3 regions of the Rhodopseudomonas sp. RCAM05734 genome follow, and region 3 is predicted to be linked to each of the others. Evidence: predicted binding sites of a transcription regulator. Region 3 holds the regulator's gene; each other region holds the start of a gene.
The links. The regulator LexA, encoded in region 3, represses DNA repair genes until DNA is damaged. The targets are predictions, from matches to a motif close to TGTTCNNNNTGTGTTCNG.
Positions count from the first base shown of each region.

Region 1 (3,276 bases), 640 kb from region 3:
TCAAAGCTGCCACAAACTCTCCGTCATCCTGAGGTGCCGTCGCGCAGCGGCGGCCTCGAGGATGGGCCGCAAGCGCTGAACACCCATCCTTCGAGGCTCGCCGTGGCGGCGGAGCAAGAGCTCCGCCGCCACGGCGAGCGCCTCAGGATGACGGGAGAATGTGCGGCGCTATTAGAATCCAAATCCCAGTTGCCTCGCCTTCGGCCTGAACCGCTCCGCTAGCCCTGCGCTGTCCAGCACGGATGTCGCCGGCCGGTGGTCGGGGAGAACGATGAACGGCAGCGCCTTGTTCCTGATAATGTGTAGTTTGGCGAGGTCGCCGATGCGGATCGACGAGAGCCGGCGTGTGGCAATGATGCGATCGACGGCCCTGGCGCCGAAGCCGGGCACGCGCAAAAGTTCTTCGCGACTGGCACGGTTGACGTCGAGCGGGAAGCGTTCGCGGTGGCGCAGCGCCCAGGCCAGCTTCGGGTCCATCTCCAGCGATAGCATGCCGTCATCGGCATCGACGATCTCGTCTGACGCAAAGCCGTAGAATCGCATCAGCCAGTCGGCCTGGTACAGCCGGTGTTCCCTGATCAGCGGCGGCGCGCGCAGCGGCAGCGAACGGCTGGCATCGGGAATCGGGCTGAAGGCGGAGTAATAGACGCGCTTCAGCCGATAGGAGCCGTACAAATTGGCCGAGGTCGAGATGATGGTCTGGTCGGTCGCGGCATCGGCACCGATAATCATCTGCGTGCTCTGGCCCGCAGGCGCAAAGCGCGGCGCGACGTTGCCCCTGGGCGTCACCTTGCGGCCTTCGCGGGCTTCGTCGAGTTTCAGGCGTAGCTGGCCCATGGTGCGGCGAATGGCGTGCACGTCCTTCTCCGGCGCCAGCCTGGCCATGCTGTCTTCCTCGGGCACCTCGATATTGATGCTGAGCCGATCGGCATACTTGCCGGCTTCGGTGATCAGCGCCTCGTCGGCCTCCGGAATGGTCTTGAGATGGATGTAGCCCTTGAAGTGATGCTCCTCGCGCAGTTTTCGCGCGACAGCGACGACCTGTTCCATCGTGTAGTCGGCGCTCCTGATGATGCCCGATGACAGGAACAGGCCTTCGATATAATTGCGCCGATAGAAGTCGAGCGTCAGCGTGACGACTTCATCGACGGTGAAGCGAGCGCGCGCCACGTTGCTGGAGGCGCGGTTGACACAATACAGGCAATCGTAGTTGCAGGCGTTGGTGAGCAGGATCTTCAGGAGCGAGATGCAACGGCCGTCCGGGGCATAAGAGTGGCATATTCCCATACCGGCATCCGTCGAGCCGATGCCACGGCCATCGCGGGAGTCCTTTTTCTCGCTGCCGCTTGAAGCGCAGGACGCGTCGTATTTTGCGGCGTCGGCCAGGATCGCCAGCTTGCGTTGCACGTCCATTGCAAAATCCCTTTGATTCCATTCGCGAAAAAATCTGCGTGCCGGAGGGCGGTCGATCCCGATTGACTCTGCCGGCCGTCTTAGCTTTATATTAGAACATATCATGAACAAATGAGCCAATCATTGGTTCTCCCGGAACCCGTGATGCCAACATCTGCAGAGGAGCGGCGCATGAGCGGCGCGCGCACGGACACGCTTGCGCATTTGCGCGGGCACATCGAGCGCATGGAGAGCCATGGCGATGCGCAGGCAAAGGATCGCCTGCCGCGCGTGGCGCTCGGCCATGCCGAGGCCGATGCAGCTTTGCAGGGGGGCCTCGCGCTCGGCGCGCTGCACGAGGTGTTCGCCGAGGGACGGCAGGGCGCCGCGGCGACAGGCTTCATCGCCGGCCTGGCGCGGCGGGTCTCGATGCTGCGACCGCTGCTGTGGGTGCGGCAGGATTTTGCGCAGATGGAAACCGGCGCGCTCGACATGAGCGGCTGGGCCGAACTCGGCCTCGATCCGCGCCTGGTGGTCACCGTGCGCGCGCCGGACGGCGACACCGCGCTGCGCATCGCCGCCGATGCGCTGGCCTGCGATGCGCTCGGCACCGTGGTGCTGGAAGTGTGGGGCGAGGCGCGGCAACTCGATCTCGTCGCCAGCCGGCGGCTGACGCTGGCGGCGCGTGCCTCGGGTGTCACCGGACTGCTGCTGCGCATGGCGGCGGTGCCGTCGCCGTCGACGGCGGAGACGCGGTGGATCGTGCGTTCCGCGCATTCGCCGCCGGCGTTGCCCTGGCAGGCATGGGGCGCGCCCGCGCTCGATGCCCAACTGGTTCGCAATCGTCATGGCCCCAACGGCCACTGGATCATGGAATGGAAGTGTGATGAGTGCCTTTTCCGTGAAGCGCCGCATTCTCAGCCTGTGGCTGCCGCGGCTGTCCACCGATCGCCTGCAGCGCGCCCGCGTGCGCAGCGGCGCGCCGGATAACGCCCAGCCGTGCCTCGTGGTGGCGAAGCACAGCAATGCGCTGCAGATTGTCGCGCTGGATGACGCTGCGGCGCGGCTCGGACTTGACGTCGGCTTGCCGCTGGCCAATGCCCGCGCGGTATGCCCGGAGGTTCAGGTCTACGACGCCGATCCCGCCGCCGACCGGCTGCTGCTCGATCACATCGCCGACTGGTGCGACCGCTTCACACCGCTGGTGGCGCTCGATGCGCCGGATGCGCTGTTCCTCGACATCACCGGCTGCGCCCATCTGTTCGGCGGCGAGGCGGCCTTGATGCAGATGCTGTGCGGCACGCTGATCGCACAGGGGTTTACGGTGAGCGCGGCGATCGCCGGGACCTCGGTGTGCGCGCGCACGCTCAGCCGCCATGGCCATGGCCGCATCGTTGCCGACGGCGAGGAGGCCAGGGCGGTCAAGCCGTTGCCGGTGTTCACCCTCGGCGCCGACGACGCCATCACACGCGGGCTGCGCCGCGCCGGTCTCAAGACGATCGGCGATGTCGCTGCGCGCGGCCGTCACGAGATTGCCGCGCGGTTCGGCGCCGGCTTCACCGCGCTGCTGGAGCAGGCGCTGGGACAATCGGATGCGCCGATATCCCCGCGAAAACCGCTGCCGGATTACATCGTCGAAAAACGCTTTCCCGAGCCGGTCGCCACCGACGGCGTGATCGCGGCGACGTTATCCGGCCTCGCCCGGATGCTGATCGACGCCATGGACAAGCAGGGCAAGGGCGCGCGGCGGCTGGAGGCCAGCTTCTTCCGCACAGACGGCGCGGTGCGCAGCATCACGGTGGAGACCGGGCAGGCCGTGACGAAAGTCGCGGTGATCGAGCGCCTGTTCCGCGAACGCATCGATGCCATCTCCGATCCGCTCGA
Region 1 is NZ_CP199742.1:3,611,783-3,615,058, forward strand. It holds gene ACUXVA_RS17010 (putative DNA modification/repair radical SAM protein) at 172-1,413, opposite strand; gene ACUXVA_RS17015 (ImuA family protein) at 1,585-2,382, shown strand; gene ACUXVA_RS17020 (Y-family DNA polymerase) at 2,279-3,276, shown strand, end outside.
Region 1: the regulator LexA is predicted to act here: its motif matches at 1,506-1,523, upstream of ACUXVA_RS17015 (ImuA family protein).

Region 2 (3,276 bases), 110 kb from region 3:
CCGATGACGTCGCCGACGGTGCGAGCCGACTTGCGGTACGGCTTGTTCCATTCGAAGCCGTTCTCGTACATGGCGAACAGGATGCGACGATGCACGGGCTTGAGGCCGTCGCGCGCATCGGGCAACGCGCGCGCCACGATCACGCTCATGGCGTAATCGAGGTACGAGCGTTTCATCTCATCGAGAATCGAAACGGGACGAATATCCGAGGGGGCCGGCGGCTCCCCGGGCTTGTTGTCTTCAGTGTCGGACAATGATGATTTCCGGTCAGGTTTTGCTGGGAATCATATAGCGCATCGCGCGCCCGCAAGCCACCCCTGCCCGTCCCCGGCCAGCGGATTTTATCTCCGGTTTTCCAATCACTTAAGGGAGGCTATCGGGCCTTGCAGCGGGTCCCGCGATCGGCCATGCCGCGACGGGCGAATCCGCGCCGGCGCTATGGTCCGAACATCGCCGTATGCATGATCCGGCCCGGGACCAGCGTGAACAGGCCGGCGATGACCAGGGCGCCGGTGAAGATCGAGATCATGATGATGGAGTGCGCCCTGACCTGGTGCTGCCGGGCGCGGACCACCGCCAGCACCAGCATCAACGGGGCAAAAATCGAAAGCAGGTGGATCGGACTCCAGCTCCGCCACAGGCGGAAACTGTGGCCATGGATCCAGAACGAGCTGATCGCCACGGTGGCCATCAGCGCCACCCAGACCCAGCCCAACGTGCGATGCGGCAGCGTGCCCTTGGGCGCGACGAGCTGGACCACCCCGAGCACGAACGCGGCCATCGCCGCCAGTGCGTGCAGCGGGATGGGCGTGGCAGCATCGAGCAACGGCTGGAGCGACATGACAGGCACCTGAACGGGCTCGAACGAATGTAAACATCTTTTACATCAATCTTTCCATTGTCAAGTTCATCGCATGTAGGCCGCTGCCGAGGTGCAGTCGGCGGGCTCGCGGCGCGGCGGCGCACTCTGGGACTGAGCGCATCCGTGAACCGTGAGAGTGCTGAGACGGCACGACTCCGGATTATCATCCGGGATTGTCATCCCGCTTAAAAAAAACGCCGGCGTCCGAGGACGCCGGCGTGCCGGAAGATGCTCTAAGACGCGCGCCTCAGAACGGAATGTCGTCATCCATGTCGCTGCTGCGGCCGCCCCCCGACGAGGCGGCCACTGCGGCACGGCGCGGCGGAGCGCTCGACGGGCTGCTCGCGCCGAAGTCGCCGCCCATGTCGCCGCCGTAGCTGTCGCCACCGCCGGCCCCCGCACCGCCGCCCTTGCCGTCCAGCATGGTCAGCGTCGAATTGAAGCCCTGCAGCACGATCTCGGTGGAGTACTTCTCTACGCCCTGCGGATCGGTCCACTTGCGGGTCTGCAGCGCGCCTTCGATGTAAACCTTGGCGCCCTTCTTGAGATATTGCTCAGCCACCTTGGCGAGGCCCTCGCTGAAGATCACCACGCGATGCCACTCGGTCTTTTCCTTGCGCTCGCCGGTCGCCTTGTCGCGCCAGGTGTCGGAGGTCGCAACGGTGAGGTTCACGACCGGATTGCCGTTCTGCATCCGCCGAACCTCGGGATCCTTGCCGAGATTACCGACCAAAATCACCTTGTTCACGCTTCCCGCCATCGCCGTTCTCCTGCACTCGAAACTCAAATTGCTGATTGGATATCCGCCGGACCGTCAGGCCCCCGCGCGATCGCCATTTTTCCGACCCTATACGGTCCGGGCTTCGTCAGGCCGCCGATCACGACTTATCCACGGGATCATCAGTAGCATGTTCCATTTTTGTTCTCAAGACTGCCGGCGTCCGAGCCCGGACGGCGGCCTCGTCCGCTGCGCTGTGGCCTGCAGCGCACAACCGCTCGGTTGCTGCCGCGGGCGGGCGGTAAATCAATACTTTCGTAAACAGAACAATAATTTACGGTGCTTCGCAGATCGCAGACGACTGTTGCTTTTGGGTGACGGACTTTTTTTGCAACCTCGCGTATATTTACGGCATGGAATCGGCAGCGACAGCGCTGCACCTGGCCGCTTCGGTTGGAAGCGCATGTACTGAGGGGAAATTCGATGAAAAAGTTTTTGCTCGCTTCGGCAGCTCTCGCCACCCTGGGGATGGCCACGTCCGCTTCCGCCGCTGATCTCGCCGCCCGCCCCTACACCAAGGCGCCGCCGATGATGGTCGCGATGTATGACTGGTCGGGCTTCTATATCGGCGCCAACGCCGGTTACGGCACCAGCCGCAAGTGCTGGGACTCGCTCGGCAGCCTCGCTGCACCGACCCTTGCGGTTTCGGAAGGTTGCCATGACGCATCCGGCGCTGTCGCCGGTGGCCAGATCGGCTACCGCTGGCAGTCGAGCGCCTGGGTGTTCGGTCTGGAAGCGCAGGGCGACTGGGCTGACCTCTCCGGCTCCAACGTCAGCACCGCTTTCCCGGCCTTCACCAACCGTTCGAAGATCCAGGCTCTCGGCCTGTTCACCGGTCAGGTCGGCTACGCCTGGAACAACGCCCTGCTCTACGTGAAGGGCGGCGCCGGCGTTGCTTCCGACAAGTACAACTACTTCCTCAACGGCGCGACCGTGAACACCGGCACCGCTTCGGAAACCCGCTGGGGCGGCACGGTTGGCGTGGGCCTCGAATACGGCTTCACCCCGAACTGGTCGGTCGGCGTCGAATACGACCATATCTTCCTCGGTTCGCGCAACGTGACCTTCACCTCGCCGGCGACCACCTCGGATCGCATCGGTCAGGACGTCGATATGGTCACCGCCCGCATCAACTACCGCTGGGGTGGTCCGGTCGTCGCCAAGTACTGAGCTTCGCAGGCCTTCAAGGCCTTCTGATCTGGAAAAGGCCGGCTGAAAAGCCGGCCTTTTTTATGTGGCCCTTCATCACCATCTGCACGACTGCGCGCCCCCCAGGCGGCCGTGCAACAAATCGTTGATGAAGCGCCGGCGGCACTGGAAATCCGCCATCGTTCTTCCTATGTTCTGAAATCAATCAATTGGCGTTCGATCCCGGTCCGCCGGCGATGCGCGCCCGAATGCGGCGCGTCTCGCGCGTCTGGGAATGTCTGTCATGGATGAAGTCATCAAGGCGAAGCGCCAGACCGGTGCCAACCTGCGCTCGATCACCATTCGCGGCGCCCGCGAGCACAATCTCAAGAACGTCGACCTGGAGATCCCGCGCGACAAGCTGGTGGTATTCACCGGCCTGTCGGGCTCCGGCAAGTCGTCGCTCGCCTTCGACACCATCTATGCCGAGGGCCAGCGCCGCTACGTC
Region 2 is NZ_CP199742.1:4,364,245-4,367,520, reverse strand. It holds partial or broken gene gyrA (DNA gyrase subunit A) at 1-254, opposite strand, end outside; gene ACUXVA_RS20640 (DUF2306 domain-containing protein) at 437-841, opposite strand; gene ACUXVA_RS20635 (single-stranded DNA-binding protein) at 1,110-1,622, opposite strand; gene ACUXVA_RS20630 (outer membrane protein) at 2,064-2,810, shown strand; gene uvrA (excinuclease ABC subunit UvrA) at 3,073-3,276, shown strand, end outside.
Region 2: the regulator LexA is predicted to act here: its motif matches at 1,772-1,789, upstream of ACUXVA_RS20635 (single-stranded DNA-binding protein).

Region 3 (3,276 bases):
GTCGCAAACCTGCTGGCGATGCCAGTGGTCTCTGCGCTGGTGATGCCGGCGGGGCTGTTAGGACTTGCGGCCGCGCCGTTCGGGCTCGACAGCGTGTTCTGGCGGCTGATGGATGTCGGCATCCAGTGGATGATCGTGGTGACGCAATGGGTCGCGGCATTGCCCGGTGCCATCGGCCGCGTGCCGGCGTTCGGGACCGGGCCATTGCTCGCGGCAACCATCGGCATCGTGCTGCTCGGACTGCTGCGCACGCCGCTGCGCTGGATCGGCGCGGGCTTTGTCGCGGCGTCGATGGTATGGGCCGCGATGGTGACGCAGCCGGATGTGTTGATATCAGGCGACGGCCACAGCGTCGCGGTGCGCGGCAAGGACGGGCGGCTGCATGTGATGCGCAGCGCCAGAGATCTCGTTTCTGCTCAAGGAATGGCTGGCGGCGGATGCGGATTCGCGATTGCCGAACGATCCGACGCTGGGCAACGGCATCGCCTGCGATGGCGCCGGCTGCGTGGCGACGTTGGCCGACGGCGCGTTGGTCGCGCTGGCGCTGCAGCCGGATGCCTTTGTCGATGATTGCCTGCGCGCGACGCTCATTGTCACAACAAGACAGCCGCCGGGGGATTGCGGAGCGACGGTGATCGATCGTGATAGTCTGCAGAAAACCGGTGCGACGGCGTTGCGGCAAACCAGCGGCGGTTTTGTGATCGATGCGATCAGGCCGAAAGGGCGGGACCGGCCATGGGCACCAGCCGCAGCGGACACGCTCGAGGTTGCCAGCGGCGCGATCTTGCCGGGGCGGCAGCGCGCGCCCGATGCGACGCCGGCCGAGACCGACGTGCAGGCTGATGAACCGTGAGCGAACGGCTCTGCGTCACGAACAACGGCGCAGCAAGTCGCTGCGCGTTCACTCAGTACTTGCGGTACAGTCCGACCAGCCGGCCCTGGATGCGCACCCGGTTGGGCGGCAGGATGCGGACCTCGTAGGCGGCGTTGGCGGGCTCCAGCGCGATCGAGGCGCCGCGGCGGCGGAAGCGCTTCAGGGTGGCTTCCTCCTCGTCGATCAGGGCGACCACGATGTCGCCGGTCTCTGCGGCGTCCTTGCGCTGGATCAGCGCCATGTCGCCATCGAGAATGCCGGCCTCGACCATGGAGTCGCCGCGCACTTCCAGCGCGTAGTGTTCGCCGGAGCCGAGCATGTCGGTCGGCACGCTGATGTTGTGGCTGCGGGTCTGCAGCGCCTCGATGGGCGTGCCCGCGGCGATGCGGCCCATCACCGGCACCAGCACCGAACGCGCGCCGTCATCCTCGGCATTGCCAGAGGACGGTCGCACCTTGCCGAGGGTGCCCTCGATGACGCTGGGCGTGAAGCCGCGGCGACCGTTGCCAGCAACGCTGCTGCTGCCGCCGAGTTCGGGCAGCTTCAACACCTCGATGGCGCGGGCCCGGTTGGGCAGGCGGCGGATGAAGCCGCGCTCTTCCAGCGCGGTGATGAGTCGGTGGATGCCGGACTTGGAGCGCAAATCGAGCGCGTCCTTCATCTCGTCGAAGGAGGGCGGCACGCCGGCTTCCTTCAGGCGCTGATCGATGAATCGCAGAAGTTCGTACTGTTTGCGGGTCAGCATCTCGATCGATCCTCAATAGGACGGCGTTGACCACCGTCGCGTTTCCGGCCTTGCGCTGATCAGCCGATCGAAGTTGAGCGGTCGCGGCGCCGGAAGGTCAGAAACAAATCATGAACGAACACTATCTGTTCCATATGTGTTCCGCAACGATTAATTTCCCGTCAACGCAATCGGACCGCCTTAAAGCGGCAAACGCAGCACGCTGCAGGGCGTGCCGGCGGGCGCGGCGGGGGCGTGGGGGGCGCGAACCACCAGGCCGTGGGCGGCGGACAGATTGCCGAGCAGCGAGGAATCCTGGCGGGTCACGGGCGTCGCCACCAGCGCGCCGTCCTCGCGCACCGCCAGCACGGCGCGCAGATAGTCCTCGCGCAGGTCGTTGGCGCCGACGTCGCAGCCGAGCAGCGCCGGCTCGCGTTCGAGATGGATGTCGCGGCGGCCCGACAGCGTGCGGATCAGCGGCACCATGAACAGCAGCGCGCAGACATAGGACGACACCGGATTGCCGGGCAGGCCGATCACCCGCATCGGCCCGATCCTTCCATGCATCATCGGCTTGCCCGGGCGCATCGCGATCTTCCAGAACGCCATGGTGACGCCTTCGGCGGTGAGCGCCTGCTGCACCAGGTCGTGGTCGCCGACCGAGGCACCGCCGGTGGTGATCAGGATGTCGGCGTCGCTGTCGCGGGCGCGGCGAATGCCGGCCACGGTGGCATCCAGCGTATCGGCGGCGATGCCGAGATCGGTCACCTCGGCGCCCTCGTTGCGGGCTAGCGCGCGCAGCGCGTAGCCGTTGGAATAGACGATCTGGCCGGGGCCGAGCGGCTGGCCGGGCATCACCAGCTCGTCGCCGGTGGCCAGCAAGGCGACCTTCGGGCGGCGGTGCACCGGAAGCTCGGGATGATTCATGCTGGCGGCCAGCGACAGGTCGCGGTCGGTGAGGCGGGCGCCGGCGCGCAGCAGCACGTCGCCGGTGGTGAAGTCGACGCCGGCCGGGCGGATGTGGCGGCCAGCGCGGGCGGCCTCGTGGATGAATACGGTGGTGCCCTCTCGCGCCGTGTCTTCCTGGATCACCACGGCATCGGCGCCTGCGGGGATCACGCCGCCGGTGAAGATGCGGACCGCCTCATGGGCTCCCAATGTCCTCTCGAACGGCCGGCCGGCGGCGACTTCGCCGATCACGGTGAGCGCCGCATGCTGCGTGGCGTCTTCGGCGCGCACCGCATAGCCGTCCATCGCCGACATCGGCTGCGGCGGCTGGGTGCGCAGCGATGCGACGTCGCAGGCCAGCACGCGGTGGAAACAGTCGTCGAGCGCGACCATCTGCCGGGACAGCGGTTCGGCATCGGCGAGCACCGCGGCCAGCGCGTCGGCAACCGGCATCAAGGCCATCGGCAAAGTCTCCATCACCAGCGCTGGCCGGCCGGGGAGGCCGCGACCGCACCCGGGCTTCATAACCGAGCGCTGGTGCGGACGCAAAACCGCGATCGCGGCAGGTTCAGGATTTTTCCGCCACGCCCAGCGCCGCCAGCGCCTCGGCCACCGAGGTGGGCGAGGTGACGTGAACCGCCTGAAGCCCGCCGGCGCGGGCCGCCGCGACGTTCTCGGCGAGGTCGTCGAAGAACACGATGCGCTGCGCCGGCACGCCGATCGCCTTCAC
Region 3 is NZ_CP199742.1:4,254,382-4,257,657, forward strand. It holds partial or broken gene ACUXVA_RS20080 (ComEC/Rec2 family competence protein) at 1-853, shown strand, start outside; gene lexA (transcriptional repressor LexA) at 906-1,619, opposite strand; gene ACUXVA_RS20090 (molybdopterin molybdotransferase MoeA) at 1,800-3,008, opposite strand; gene ACUXVA_RS20095 (HAD-IA family hydrolase) at 3,115-3,276, opposite strand, start outside.